One region of the Corynebacterium faecale genome, then DNA from elsewhere that is predicted to be linked to it. Evidence: riboswitches for the same ligand, from Rfam matches in the RefSeq annotation. Region 1 holds a riboswitch; the other holds the start of a gene.
What was found. Region 1 has a riboswitch for thiamine pyrophosphate ahead of thiM (hydroxyethylthiazole kinase). Riboswitches for the same ligand answer to the same signal wherever they lie in the genome.
Positions count from the first base shown of each region.

Region 1 (5,865 bases):
GCCGGCGTGGAGGTCGACCGCGCGGGTCGCGTTCCGGTCAACGCTGATCTGTCCGTGGGCGAGCACAAAAACGTCTTCGTGGTCGGCGATATGATGGCGCTGGACAAACTCCCGGGTGTGGCCCAGGTGGCCATCCAGGGCGGCGAGTACGTGGCAGAGCAGATCGCCGCCGAGGTGGAGGGTCGCTCCAACACTGAGCGCGAGGCCTTCGACTACTTTGACAAGGGATCGATGGCCACCGTGTCCCGCTTCTCCGCAGTGGTGAAGATGGGCAAGGTCGAGGTCACCGGTTTCATCGGTTGGCTGCTGTGGCTGGCTGTCCACCTGATGTTCCTGGTCGGCTTCCGCAACCGTTTCGTCTCTGCGATCAGCTGGGGCCTCAACGCCCTGTCCCGCAAGCGCTGGAACCTGGAGACCACCCGTCAGCAGCTGCACGCCCGCACTGCGCTGGCCAAGCTCGGCCAGGTCATTGACACCGAGGACGCGGACATCCCGATCGAACTGCTGGACACCACCCGTTACGGTGCCACCCGCAGCATCGAGAAGGCACGTCACGAAAAGTAGTAGTTAAACCAAGCCTCCTGTGGCCACTCAGCACTGAGTGGCCACAGGAGGCTTTTTGGTGCGCGACCGCAGCCGGATCATCTGTGGAACATGCCCGCGCCATCTTCCGTTTCCATGGTCTGAACACCTATTGATCTCCCAACCGCACCCTTTTGCTAGTGTGTGGGCTAGGCACGGGGTGTTTGTCACAGTAATCAACTGGACAAGCTGAGATCACACCCGATGAACCTGCTCTAGCTCATACTAGCGAAGGGATGGCCGTTTGATGGCTGACTCATATCTGGACGCGCTCGCACACGTGCGGGCCACCACTCCTCTCATTCAATGCCTGACCAACACCGTGGTCATGCAGTTCACCGCCAATGCTCTTCTTGCCTCCGGGGCAACACCCGCCATGGCAGACACACCCGCGGAGTCCTTTGGCTTCGCACAGGTGGCCAACGGCGTTCTGATCAATCCGGGAACCCCCTCAGCCGAACAGTACAAAGGCATGCACCAGGCCGTTGCCGGGGCCACCGAAGCCGGTACGCCGTGGGTGCTTGACCCTGTGGGTGTGGGCGGGCTGCCGGAACGAACGGCGTTTGCACAATCAATCGTGGATAAGCACCCTGCCGCAATCCGCGGCAACGCCTCCGAGATCGTCGCGCTCGCCGGCCTGGGAGCCGGTGGCCGTGGTGTTGACTCCACCGATGACGTCGCCGGCGCCCTCACCGCAGCCCAGCAGCTCGCCGCACAGACCGGCGGTGTGGTCGCGGTGACCGGACCTGAGGATCTCATTGTGTCAACGGGACGGGTCACCTGGCTGGAATCCGGTGACCCGATGCTCCAGCTGGTCATCGGCACCGGTTGCGCCCTGGGGGCGCTTACCGCCGCATACCTCGGTGCAACACGTGACACCGACATCAATGCCCACGACGCCGTGATCGCCGCACACGCCCACCTGGGTGCCGCCGGTCAGATCGCCGCCACCCGCGCGGGCGCGCCGGGCTCCTTCGCCGTGGCACTGATCGACGCACTGTATGAACTCGACCGTGCGCAACTCGAAGATCTGACCAGCATCCGGGAGGAACAGCAGTGACCGATTTCAGCCTTTATCTTGTCACCGATCCGAAGCTTGGCGGTGGGCCGGATAAGGTCGCCGGCATCGTGGAGCAGGCCGCCGCCGGAGGTGTGACCGTGGTGCAGCTGCGTGATAAGGACGCCGATGCCGCCACCTTCCGGGCCCGCGCCGTGGAGCTCAAGGAAATCTGCGATCGTCTGGAGCGCCCGCTGTTTCTCAACGACCGCTTCGATACCGCGGTGGAACTCGGATGCCACCTCCACATCGGTCAGGGGGATATCCCTTATGTGGAGGCGCGCCAGGCTCTCCCCGATCACCTAATGGTGGGCTTGACCATTGAGAACATGGAGCAGCTGCACACCGTGATCGCCGGGTGTGAGCGCGCCGGTGTGGCACTGCCCGACGTGGTCGGTCTCGGTCCGGTGCATGACACCGCCACCAAACCTGATGCACCTCAAGCCCTGGGGGTTGACGGGGTGGCAGACATTGCCACCGTGTGCAGGCGCCACGGGATCCGGTCGGTGGCCATTGGCGGTGTGGATCTGAGCAATGCGTCCAGGCTTGCGCGTACCGACGTTGATGGTCTGTGTGTGGTGTCGGAGATCATGGCGGCCAACGATCCGGGTGGGGCGGCGCGTGATCTGCGTGCGCTGATCGACGCCGCACGCACGCCCTCCCGTCCCCGTGTGCTCACGATCGCCGGCACTGACCCCACAGGTGGTGCGGGTGTGCAGGCTGACCTCAAATCGATCGCGGCCGCCGGTGGCTTCGGCATGTCCGTGGTCACCGCGCTGGTCGCGCAGAACACCCACGGTGTCACCTCGGTGCACACCCCACCCGCGGAGTTTCTGGATCAGCAACTGGAGTCGGTGTTTTCTGATGTGACGGTGGATGCGGTCAAGCTCGGCATGCTCGGCAGTGCCGCCACGGTCCGCCAGGTCACCCGGTGGTTGCGCGAACGTGACCACGGCCCTGTCGTCCTGGACCCGGTCATGGTGGCCACCAGCGGCGACAGCCTCCTGGACGCGGATGCCGCGGACGCGCTGCTCGAGCTGGCCGGCGAGGTCGATGTGATCACCCCCAACATCCCCGAGCTCGCTGTGCTTTGCGACGAACCGCCAGCCCCATCGATGGACACCGCCGTACGCCAGGCCCTGACCTTCGCGGCACAGAACAACACCATCGTGATTGTCAAGGGTGGTCACTTGAATGGCCCGAATGCTGACAATGCAGTGGTCCGTCCCGACGGCAGTGTCCATCCCGTGAGCAATCCACGGGTGGACACCACCAATTCCCACGGCACGGGCTGCTCCCTCTCGGCGGCGCTTGCCACACGGATTGTCCTGGACAACTCAGTGGAGGATGCCCTGGAATGGTCCACGCGGTGGCTCAATGAGGCATTGCGCGCCTCCGATGCGCTTCAGGTGGGTTCCGGGAGTGGGCCGGTGGATCACTTCGCCATGCATCAACGGATGCTACGTGCCGCAGACACAACGCCGTGGCCACACCTGCAGGTCACGGGCCTGACTGGCTCCCGGGTTGATGATGTGGTGGTTCCATCCTCGGTACAGAGTCCAGTTCCAGCCCTTGCCCTTGCGGGGCCTTTCACCGAGGCGCTGTGGGCCGCCACCGGCGAGGTCATGGGGCAGATCATGGACTCCGGATTCATCCGGGGACTGGGTGATGGCACCCTGTCACCTCAGGAGTTCATCTTCTACATCGATCAGGATGCCCACTATCTGCGCCAGTATTCCCGTGCACTGGCCGTGCTGAGCTCCAAGGCGCCGGACGCCCCTGCACAGGTGGAGTGGGCCACCAGTGCCGCCGAGTGCATTGTGGTGGAGGCGGAACTGCACCGCACTTATCTGGCCAGGGGCCTGGCTGACACGGGCGTGACCGCACCCTCCCCCGTGACCATGGCGTATACAGATTTCCTGGTTGCCCGGGCCTATGCCGATGATTATGTGGTGGGTGCCGCGGCGGTACTGCCCTGCTACTGGCTCTACGCCGAGATTGGACTTCTGCTGGCTGCGCAGAACCATGAGCACCATCCATACCGCGACTGGCTGGATACCTACTCAGGTGAGGAATTCCTCACGGGAGCCCGAAAAGCTATCGCCCGCGTGGAAACGGCGATGGCCGGAGCAGGTCCACAGCAACGTGTTGCCGCGGCCCGGGCTTACCTCAGTGCCTGTGTCCATGAACGCGAGTTCTTCGACCAGGCCACCAGGAAGGGTTGGATCTAGCTCACTGTTTACTGCTGGCGGGTGAACACGGCTACGAGGAACTGGGATTCTGCGACGAAAGGATGCAGCTCCCAGGATTCGTAGGCGTTTTCCAGTTCAAACCCTGCAGCACGGGCGGTTGCGAGGAAGTTGCCGAAATCCCAGCCACGTCCCGCTCCGAAACCGATGACGGCGCGCCCCGTCGGTGCGAGAGCACGATGGAGGTTCTCCAGGGCGGATTGGCGTCCGTCCTCGGCCAGGAAACCCATGACGTTGCCTGCGGATACGATCAGATCGAAGTTGTCCTCGGGGATCGGATCGGCAGACAGGTCACCGACCACCCACCGGGCTTCGGGAAAATCCCCTGCGGCATAACCGACGAGGATCGGATCGATGTCCGTGCCCAGCACGTCATGGCCCTGTTTGGCCAGGTAGCCACCGATCCTGCCCTGGCCACAGCCGGCATCGAGGATCCGGGAGCCACGCTGGGCCATGGCGTCAATCAGACGGGCCTCGCCGTAGATATCAGTGCCCTCCGCTGCGAGGTTGCGCCACCGCTGGGCGTAGTTCTCGGAGTGCGATGGGTTGTTGCTGGTGATCTCATTCCATGTAGGCATGTGTCCAAGTATAGGAAGAACTCCTCAGGAGAGGGTTGTGCTTGTTTACCCGAGGACCATGGTGCGCAGCGTGGTGCGGGCGACGAGTTCCCCGTTGTGGGTGCACAGCACCTGCCAGACCTGGGTGCGGCCGCCCTTCTGGATGGCGGTGGCCTCCGCGCGGATCACGCCATCACGCACGGAGGAAATGAAATCAGTGTTATTGTTCACGCCCACCACCGGCTTGCCGCGACCGAAGATGATGCCGGCGGTGGATGCGGTGGACTCGGCGATGGCGCAGTACACACCCCCATTGACCAGTCCTGCAGGCTGGAGGTGCTTGGCCGTCACCCGCAGTTCACTGATCACCCGCTCTGGTCCAACCTCCACATAACGCAGCCCCAGGGTGCGGTCGAGACCGAAGTTCCCCGTGTTGAGCATCTCCAGCTCATCCGAGGTGAGGGGGCGTTCCACGGCGATGGTGGCAAGTGCCAGGACATCTTTGAGTTCATTCTGGGTCATGGCAATCAGCCTATTGTATCGCGGGGTGAAAACTGTGACCGAAATGATATGACCATTGATGTGATTTCAGCTGACACCGCGCTCTCCCGTGCGTATGATCATAACTATGACTAACGCAGACTCCCTCGCACAGATCGGCGTCGTTGGATTGGCCGTCATGGGCTCCAATCTCGCACGCAACTTCGCCCGCAACGGACACACCGTCGCCGTGTACAACCGCAGCACCGACAAGACTGACAAGCTCATCGCCGATCATGCGGCCGATGGAAATTTCATCCCCTCCAAAACCATCGAAGACTTCGTGGCATCATTGGAAAAACCACGTCGTGCCATCATCATGGTCCAGGCTGGTAAGGCCACGGACGCCGTGATCAACCAGCTGGCTGATGCCATGGAAGACGGTGACATCATCATTGATGGTGGCAACGCGCTCTACACTGACACCGTTCGTCGTGAGAAGGAAATGGCGGAGCGTAACCGCCACTTCGTCGGCGCTGGCATTTCCGGCGGCGAGGAGGGGGCCCTCAACGGACCGTCGATCATGCCGGGCGGTCCGAAGGAGTCCTGGGAGACCCTGGGACCACTGTTGGAGTCCATCGCCGCCAATGTCGACGGAACCCCGTGCGTGACGCACATTGGTCCCGATGGTGCCGGCCACTTCGTCAAGATGGTCCATAACGGCATCGAGTACGCCGACATGCAGGTCATCGGCGAGGCCTACCAGCTGCTGCGCTTCGGTGCAGGCATGGAGCCGGCAGAGATCGCCGATGTCTTCGCCGAGTGGAACAAGGGTGACCTTGACTCCTACCTCATCGAGATCACCGCCGAGGTGCTGCGCCAGGTGGACGCCCAGACAGGCAAGCCGCTGGTCGACGTCATCCTGGATGCCGCCGGCCAG
Region 1 is NZ_CP047204.1:1,511,944-1,517,808, reverse strand. It holds gene CFAEC_RS06945 (NAD(P)/FAD-dependent oxidoreductase) at 1-564, shown strand, start outside; TPP riboswitch at 729-836, shown strand; gene thiM (hydroxyethylthiazole kinase) at 830-1,642, shown strand; gene CFAEC_RS06935 (bifunctional hydroxymethylpyrimidine kinase/phosphomethylpyrimidine kinase) at 1,639-3,870, shown strand; gene CFAEC_RS06930 (class I SAM-dependent methyltransferase) at 3,879-4,466, opposite strand; gene CFAEC_RS06925 (PaaI family thioesterase) at 4,512-4,967, opposite strand; gene gnd (NADP-dependent phosphogluconate dehydrogenase) at 5,074-5,865, shown strand, end outside.

Region 2 (5,865 bases), 390 kb from region 1:
GCGGTGCAGGAACTGGCGGGCCTCTGCGCCACCCACGGAGTGGAGTTGATGGCGGTGGGCAATGGCACCGCCTCCCGTGAGACCGAGAAGCTCGCTAGTGAGGTTGCTGACCTGATCAAACAGGCCGGCGGTACCCGCCCCACCCCGGTGGTGGTCTCTGAGTCGGGTGCCTCGGTGTATTCCGCCTCCGGGATTGCAGCCGATGAGTTCCCCGACATGGATGTGTCCCTGCGCGGTGCAGTCTCGATTGCCCGGCGCCTGCAGGATCCTCTGGCTGAGCTGGTCAAGATCGAACCCAAAGCCATCGGCGTGGGGCAGTACCAGCATGATGTGAACCAACATGCTTTGGCCAAAACCCTCGACGCCGTGGTCGAGGATGCCGTGAACGCAGTCGGCGTCAACCTCAACACCGCCTCCGCACCACTGCTCACCCGGGTGGCCGGTGTCAGTTCCACCCTGGCGAATAACATCGTGGCCTACCGCGATGACAACGGGGGTTTCACCTCCCGCAAGGAATTGAACAAGGTGCCGCGCCTGGGACCGAAGGCCTTTGAACAGTGCGCCGGCTTCCTGCGTATCAATGGGAGTAAAGACCCACTGGACGCCTCCGCGGTGCACCCCGAGGCCTACCCGGTGGTGCGTCGCATCGTAGAGGCCACCGGAGTGGGGATGGACAACCTCATCGGCAATTCAGCCCTGCTGGCCACACTGCGCCCAGCTGATTTCGCCGATGAGAAATTCGGCATCCCGACCGTGACCGATATCATCGCGGAGCTGGATAAACCAGGCCGTGACCCGCGCCCGGAGTTCAAGACCGCCACCTTCAAGGAAGGCGTGGAGAAACTCTCCGACTTAAACCCCGGCATGATCCTCGAGGGAACCGTGACCAACGTGGCAGCCTTCGGGGCCTTCGTGGACGTGGGAGTCCACCAGGACGGACTTGTCCATGTCTCCGCGATGAGTGACAAGTTCATCTCCGACCCGCATGAAGTGGTCCGCTCGGGCCAGGTGGTGAAGGTCAAGGTCATGGACGTGGATGTGGACCGCAAACGCATCGGTCTGTCACTGCGCCTGACCGATGAACCCGGCGCGCCCGCACCGAAGCGCAAGAACCAGAATTCAGGCCAGCGCCGTGACAAACAGACTGACAACCGTTCCGCCGGCAGGGCGGGGGACCGTGGCGGGCAGGGGCAGCGTCGACAAGCACAGCCAACGCCTGCGGGTGGCGCGATGGCCGACGCACTCAAACGCGCCGGGCTTGGGCGTTAAACCAACCCGTTGATGCCACCGGGCAGGTTGAGCAGCTCATGATCCAGGTCCGAGTACTGGTCACAGAAGGTTGCGCTGCGCACACCGGAGGCGCAGTGCACCACAACGCGCCGGGCATCCCCGAGTGCCTGCTCAACCGTTTCCCGGCCAGAGATCGCCGAGAGCGGCAACCGCACCGGTGTCAGCTCAGCCAGTGAATCATTGAGCAGATACTCATGGGGCTCACGGATATCCAGCAGGACTGCCGCGCCGGAGCGGACCTCATCCAGCAGCTCTGTTGGAGTCGGCCCGAGGGCACACACCGCATCGGCATAGGTCGCCTGTAGTTCCGTCACCCGGGGGCGCGCCGGGTCAGCGGTCACGGTGAAGCTGCGGGTGGTGGCGGTCAGGGCATCGTAGCTGAGCATCCGTCCCGGTTGGGTGGGTAAACCAGCGAGGAACTTGATGGTCTCGGTGGCCATGAGCGCGCCGATGATGGCGGTGGTGGCACCGAGCACCCCGGCGGTGGCGCAGTCGGGGATGGAATCACCGGTGGGTTGGGCGGGGAAGAGATCACGCAGCCCCACACCATCGGTGAAGAGACAGATATCACCGCGGAAGCGCAGCACCGTGCCCCAGACCAGGGGAGTGCCGGTGATCTCTGCGGCATCCGCCACGAGGTATTTGGTGGTGAAGGAATCAGAGCCATCGAGGACCAGATCAACCTCACCGAGCAGCTCCACCGCGTTTTCCACGGTCAGCCGCTTCTGCAATGGGGTGACCGTGATGTCGGGTTGAAGTTCGTGCAGACGCTGCGCCACCACCTCCACCTTGGGCCGGCCCACATCGGAGGCACCGAAGAGGATCTGGCGGTGGATGTTGGTGATGTCCACGGTGTCATCATCAATGACGGTGATGTGCCCGACCCCGGCAGATGCCAGTGATTGCATGGCGGGACAACCCAGGCCACCGCCGCCGATGACCAGCACGTGGGCATTGTGCAGGCGTTCTTGCTGCCAGGTTCCCCAACCAGGCAGGGCGAGTTGGCGGGCGGTGCGGCGCAGTTCGGTATCCGGAAGTGTCATCTACAGCACCTGATCCGACCAGGACACCAGTCCATCAAAACTAGAGGAGGCCACGGCATGGTCGCGTTTGGGGATGCGCCCGGCTGTGCGGGCGAGGTGTCCGGCATCCACGGCTAACCGCATCGCGCGGGCCATGGTCACCGGGTCCTGACAACGGTTGACCGCAGACGCCAGCAACACGCCATCGCATCCGAGCTCCATCGCGAGTGCCGCATCGGAGGCGGTACCCACGCCGGCATCCAGGAGCACCGGCACGGTCGCGCGCGAACAGATCAATTCAATATTGTGCGGGTTGAGGATGCCCAGGCCGGTGCCGATGGGGGAGCCCAGGGGCATGACCGCGGCACATCCGACATCCTCCAGGCGCTTGGCCACCACGGGATCATCGGAGGTATAGGCCAGGACAATAAACCCTTCGGCGACCAGTAGTTCGCAGGCGTCGATGAGTTCAACCACATCGGGGAGCAGGGTGTGCTCATCGGCGATGACCTCAACCTTGACCCAGTTGGTGCCCAATGCTTCACGGGCAAGTTTCGCGGTGATGACAGCATCGCGGGCGGTGCGGCACCCGGCGGTGTTGGGTAGCGGTGCGATGTTGAGACGCCGCAGCATCTCGAAGACGGATTCACCACCATCCCCGGCGGTGGCGGCGTGACGGCGCATGGCCACCGTGGTCAGTTCCGTCCCGGAGGCAACAAGGGAATCTTCCAGCATGGCCATCGAAGTGGCACCACCGGTGCCCATGATCAGGCGGGAGTCAAAGGTGCGGTCGGCGATGGTGAGCATCTGTTCAGCCTCCCTGGACGGCGGTGAGAATATCGATGGTGAGGCCGCTTTCGAGGTCGCGGTTCCACTGGGAACGGGGCACCACGTCACCGTCGACGGCCACGGCCACGCCGGCCTCGGGAAGCCTGCCGAGGGTCTCCTCGACCAGGCCCTCCAGCGTGGTGGCATCGGTGGTCACGGACTGGTTGTTCACGGTCAGGTTCATGATGAAACTCCTTGCTTTGAAACAGGTTTATGGTGTCGGTGCGGGTGGCAGGCGCGCAGGTCAATGCCTGGATCGCGGCCCTCCACCAGCGCCAGGGTGGCATCTGCGGCCAGCGCCGTCAGTAGGATCCCGTGGCGGAAATAGCCGGTGGAGATGATCAGCTGCTCATCCACCCTTCCCAAGTAGGGGAGATCATCCGGGGTGCCCGGGCGGGCCCCGGTGGTGGCCTCTAGGAAATCGCACTCCTCAATGCCGGGCACCAGGCGGATGGCATCACGCAGCAGATCATGCACGGCGCTGGCACGCGGGATGGGACGGTTATCCTCCCGCGAGGTGGCACCGATGGCGAGTGTGTTATCAGTGCGTGGGATGAGATAGACAGGCCGATCCTCCACGAAGCCGCGCACCACGCGGGTGAGCAGGGGCTGCAGATGATCAGGAACACCCAGGCGCAGGATATCGCCGTAAACCGGGCGCAAGTGGAGTCCGGGATACAGCTCGCCGGCACCCAGACCATTGGCCAGTACCACCTGTTCATCATCGGGCAGCGCGGTGGCGCGTTCCCGCACTACGGTGACGCCGAGGTTGTGCAGCGCATCCAGCAGTGCTGTGGCGAACATCCGCGGATTAACCTGGTGATCTCCCGGGATCAGCACGGCTCCAGCCAACTGGGGACTCAGCGCCGGTTCCAGTGCGCGTGCCTGACGCACCGGCAGGCGCTCAACCGCCATACCGTGGGTGGCCTGGTAGTCCGCCAACTCCGATAGATGCGCTGAATCCGCCCGGTCCGCGGCCACCACCATGGTGCCCTCCCTCCGGTACCCGGTGGGCAGGTCCGTGTGCTTTGCGACGACCTCCAGCAGCCCCGGATACAACTCCGCCGAGCGCACCATCAGCGGAAACAGATCCTCCTGCCGGTAGACCACCTCAGCCACAGGTGCGAGCATGCCACCGGCGTGATGGGTGGCCCCGGATGCGGGGGAGGGATCCATCAAGGTGACGGTGTGCCCGGCATCCGCCAGACGCAGGGCTGACGCCAGACCAATGAGCCCTCCGCCGATAACAGTGACGCTGCTCATCGGCTTCCCGCCTCGAATCCGGTGAGTAGGCGCCTAGCATAGGCAGTGGGATCATCAGCATCCATGAGTCCACGGACAACGGCCAGACCGGCGACTCCGGTGGCAGCGAGGGACTGGGCATCATCGGCGGTGACATCGCCGATGGCCACCACCGGTACCCGTGACAGCCTCACCAGTTCGCGGTAACCCTCGATGCCAAGGGGCGTGCGGCCGGAATCCTTGGTGGGGGTGGGGCGGAAAGGTCCGGCACCGATGTAGTCGATCGCATCGGCGAACTCATTGGCCTGCTCCACCAGCTCGCGGGTGCCGGTGGTGAGGCCGATGAGGGCATCCTCGCCGAGCAGCGCACGGATATCGCGGACATGCAGGTCATCCTGCCCGACGTGCACCCCGTGGACCGGGAGTCCGCGGCGGCGCAGGGCCAGGGCGATGTCCACGCGGTCGTCGACAAGCACATGGGCGGTATCGCCCACCGCACGGGCGACGGCTTCGGTCAGCGCATGGAGATCGCGCGCGGAGATGGGTTTGCTGCGCACCTGCACCATCCGGGCTCCACCGGCAACAGCCTTGCGGGCCACGTCCACGACATGCTCCGTGGATCCGTGGCCGGTGATGAGATAACACTGCAGATCAGGGATGGGTCGCATGGGACCAGCCTCTCTTCCTTCGCTGGTGCTAACCAGACAGGTTCATACGGTTCTCGCGCGGAACTGCAGCGCGATCTCAGCCTGATACCTCAGGCACCCGTGGGGGTTTGGCCCTTCAGTGTAGATGATCCGATGGTGGCGGAGGGGATTTGGCATTGCCCTGAGAACATGAAAGAATATCCAGGTTGACTGTGCATATCGCTCTGCCTCATTTGAGGTTGCGGTACGTGGCAGCGGCGCAAAACTGAAACGGATACGAACCGGCCGAGCGCCCCACATCAGGGGAAGTGCCGCCAGGCTCCTCTTTCCCTTGACTGTCAAAGGACATTTTCATGAACATTCTGGATAAGGTCGACTCCGCATACCTGCGCGACGACGTTCCTGCTTTCCGCCCCGGTGACACCCTCGACGTTCACGTCAAGGTCATCGAAGGCACCACCACCCGTACCCAGCTCTTCAAGGGTGTTGTCATCCGCCGTCAGGGCAGTGGTATCCGTGAGACCTTCACCGTGCGTAAGGTTTCCTTCGGTATCGGTGTCGAGCGTACCTTCCCGGTTCACTCCCCGAACCTGGAGTCCATCGAGGTCATCCGTCGTGGCGATGTTCGTCGCGCCAAGCTGTACTACCTGCGCGAACTGCGCGGTAAGGCTGCCCGCATCAAGGAGAAGCGCTAATCAATAGCGTGAGGTCACTGAATTAAACCCCATTGACCAGCCCCCGGTTCATCACCCAGCGTGAGAACCGGGGGTTTTTTCCTGCTCCATCCCGCCAAATAGGAATATGCCTAAGAATGCCCCCTCGTCTGAACACATCAG
Region 2 is NZ_CP047204.1:1,902,011-1,907,875, reverse strand. It holds gene CFAEC_RS08730 (Tex family protein) at 1-1,269, shown strand, start outside; gene CFAEC_RS08725 (ThiF family adenylyltransferase) at 1,266-2,333, opposite strand; gene CFAEC_RS08720 (thiazole synthase) at 2,334-3,119, opposite strand; gene thiS (sulfur carrier protein ThiS) at 3,124-3,324, opposite strand; gene thiO (glycine oxidase ThiO) at 3,321-4,403, opposite strand; gene CFAEC_RS08705 (thiamine phosphate synthase) at 4,400-5,050, opposite strand; TPP riboswitch at 5,048-5,161, opposite strand; gene rplS (50S ribosomal protein L19) at 5,383-5,724, shown strand.
Region 2: it holds a riboswitch for thiamine pyrophosphate, as region 1 does, so the genes downstream of both, CFAEC_RS08705 (thiamine phosphate synthase) here and thiM (hydroxyethylthiazole kinase) in region 1, are expected to answer to the same signal.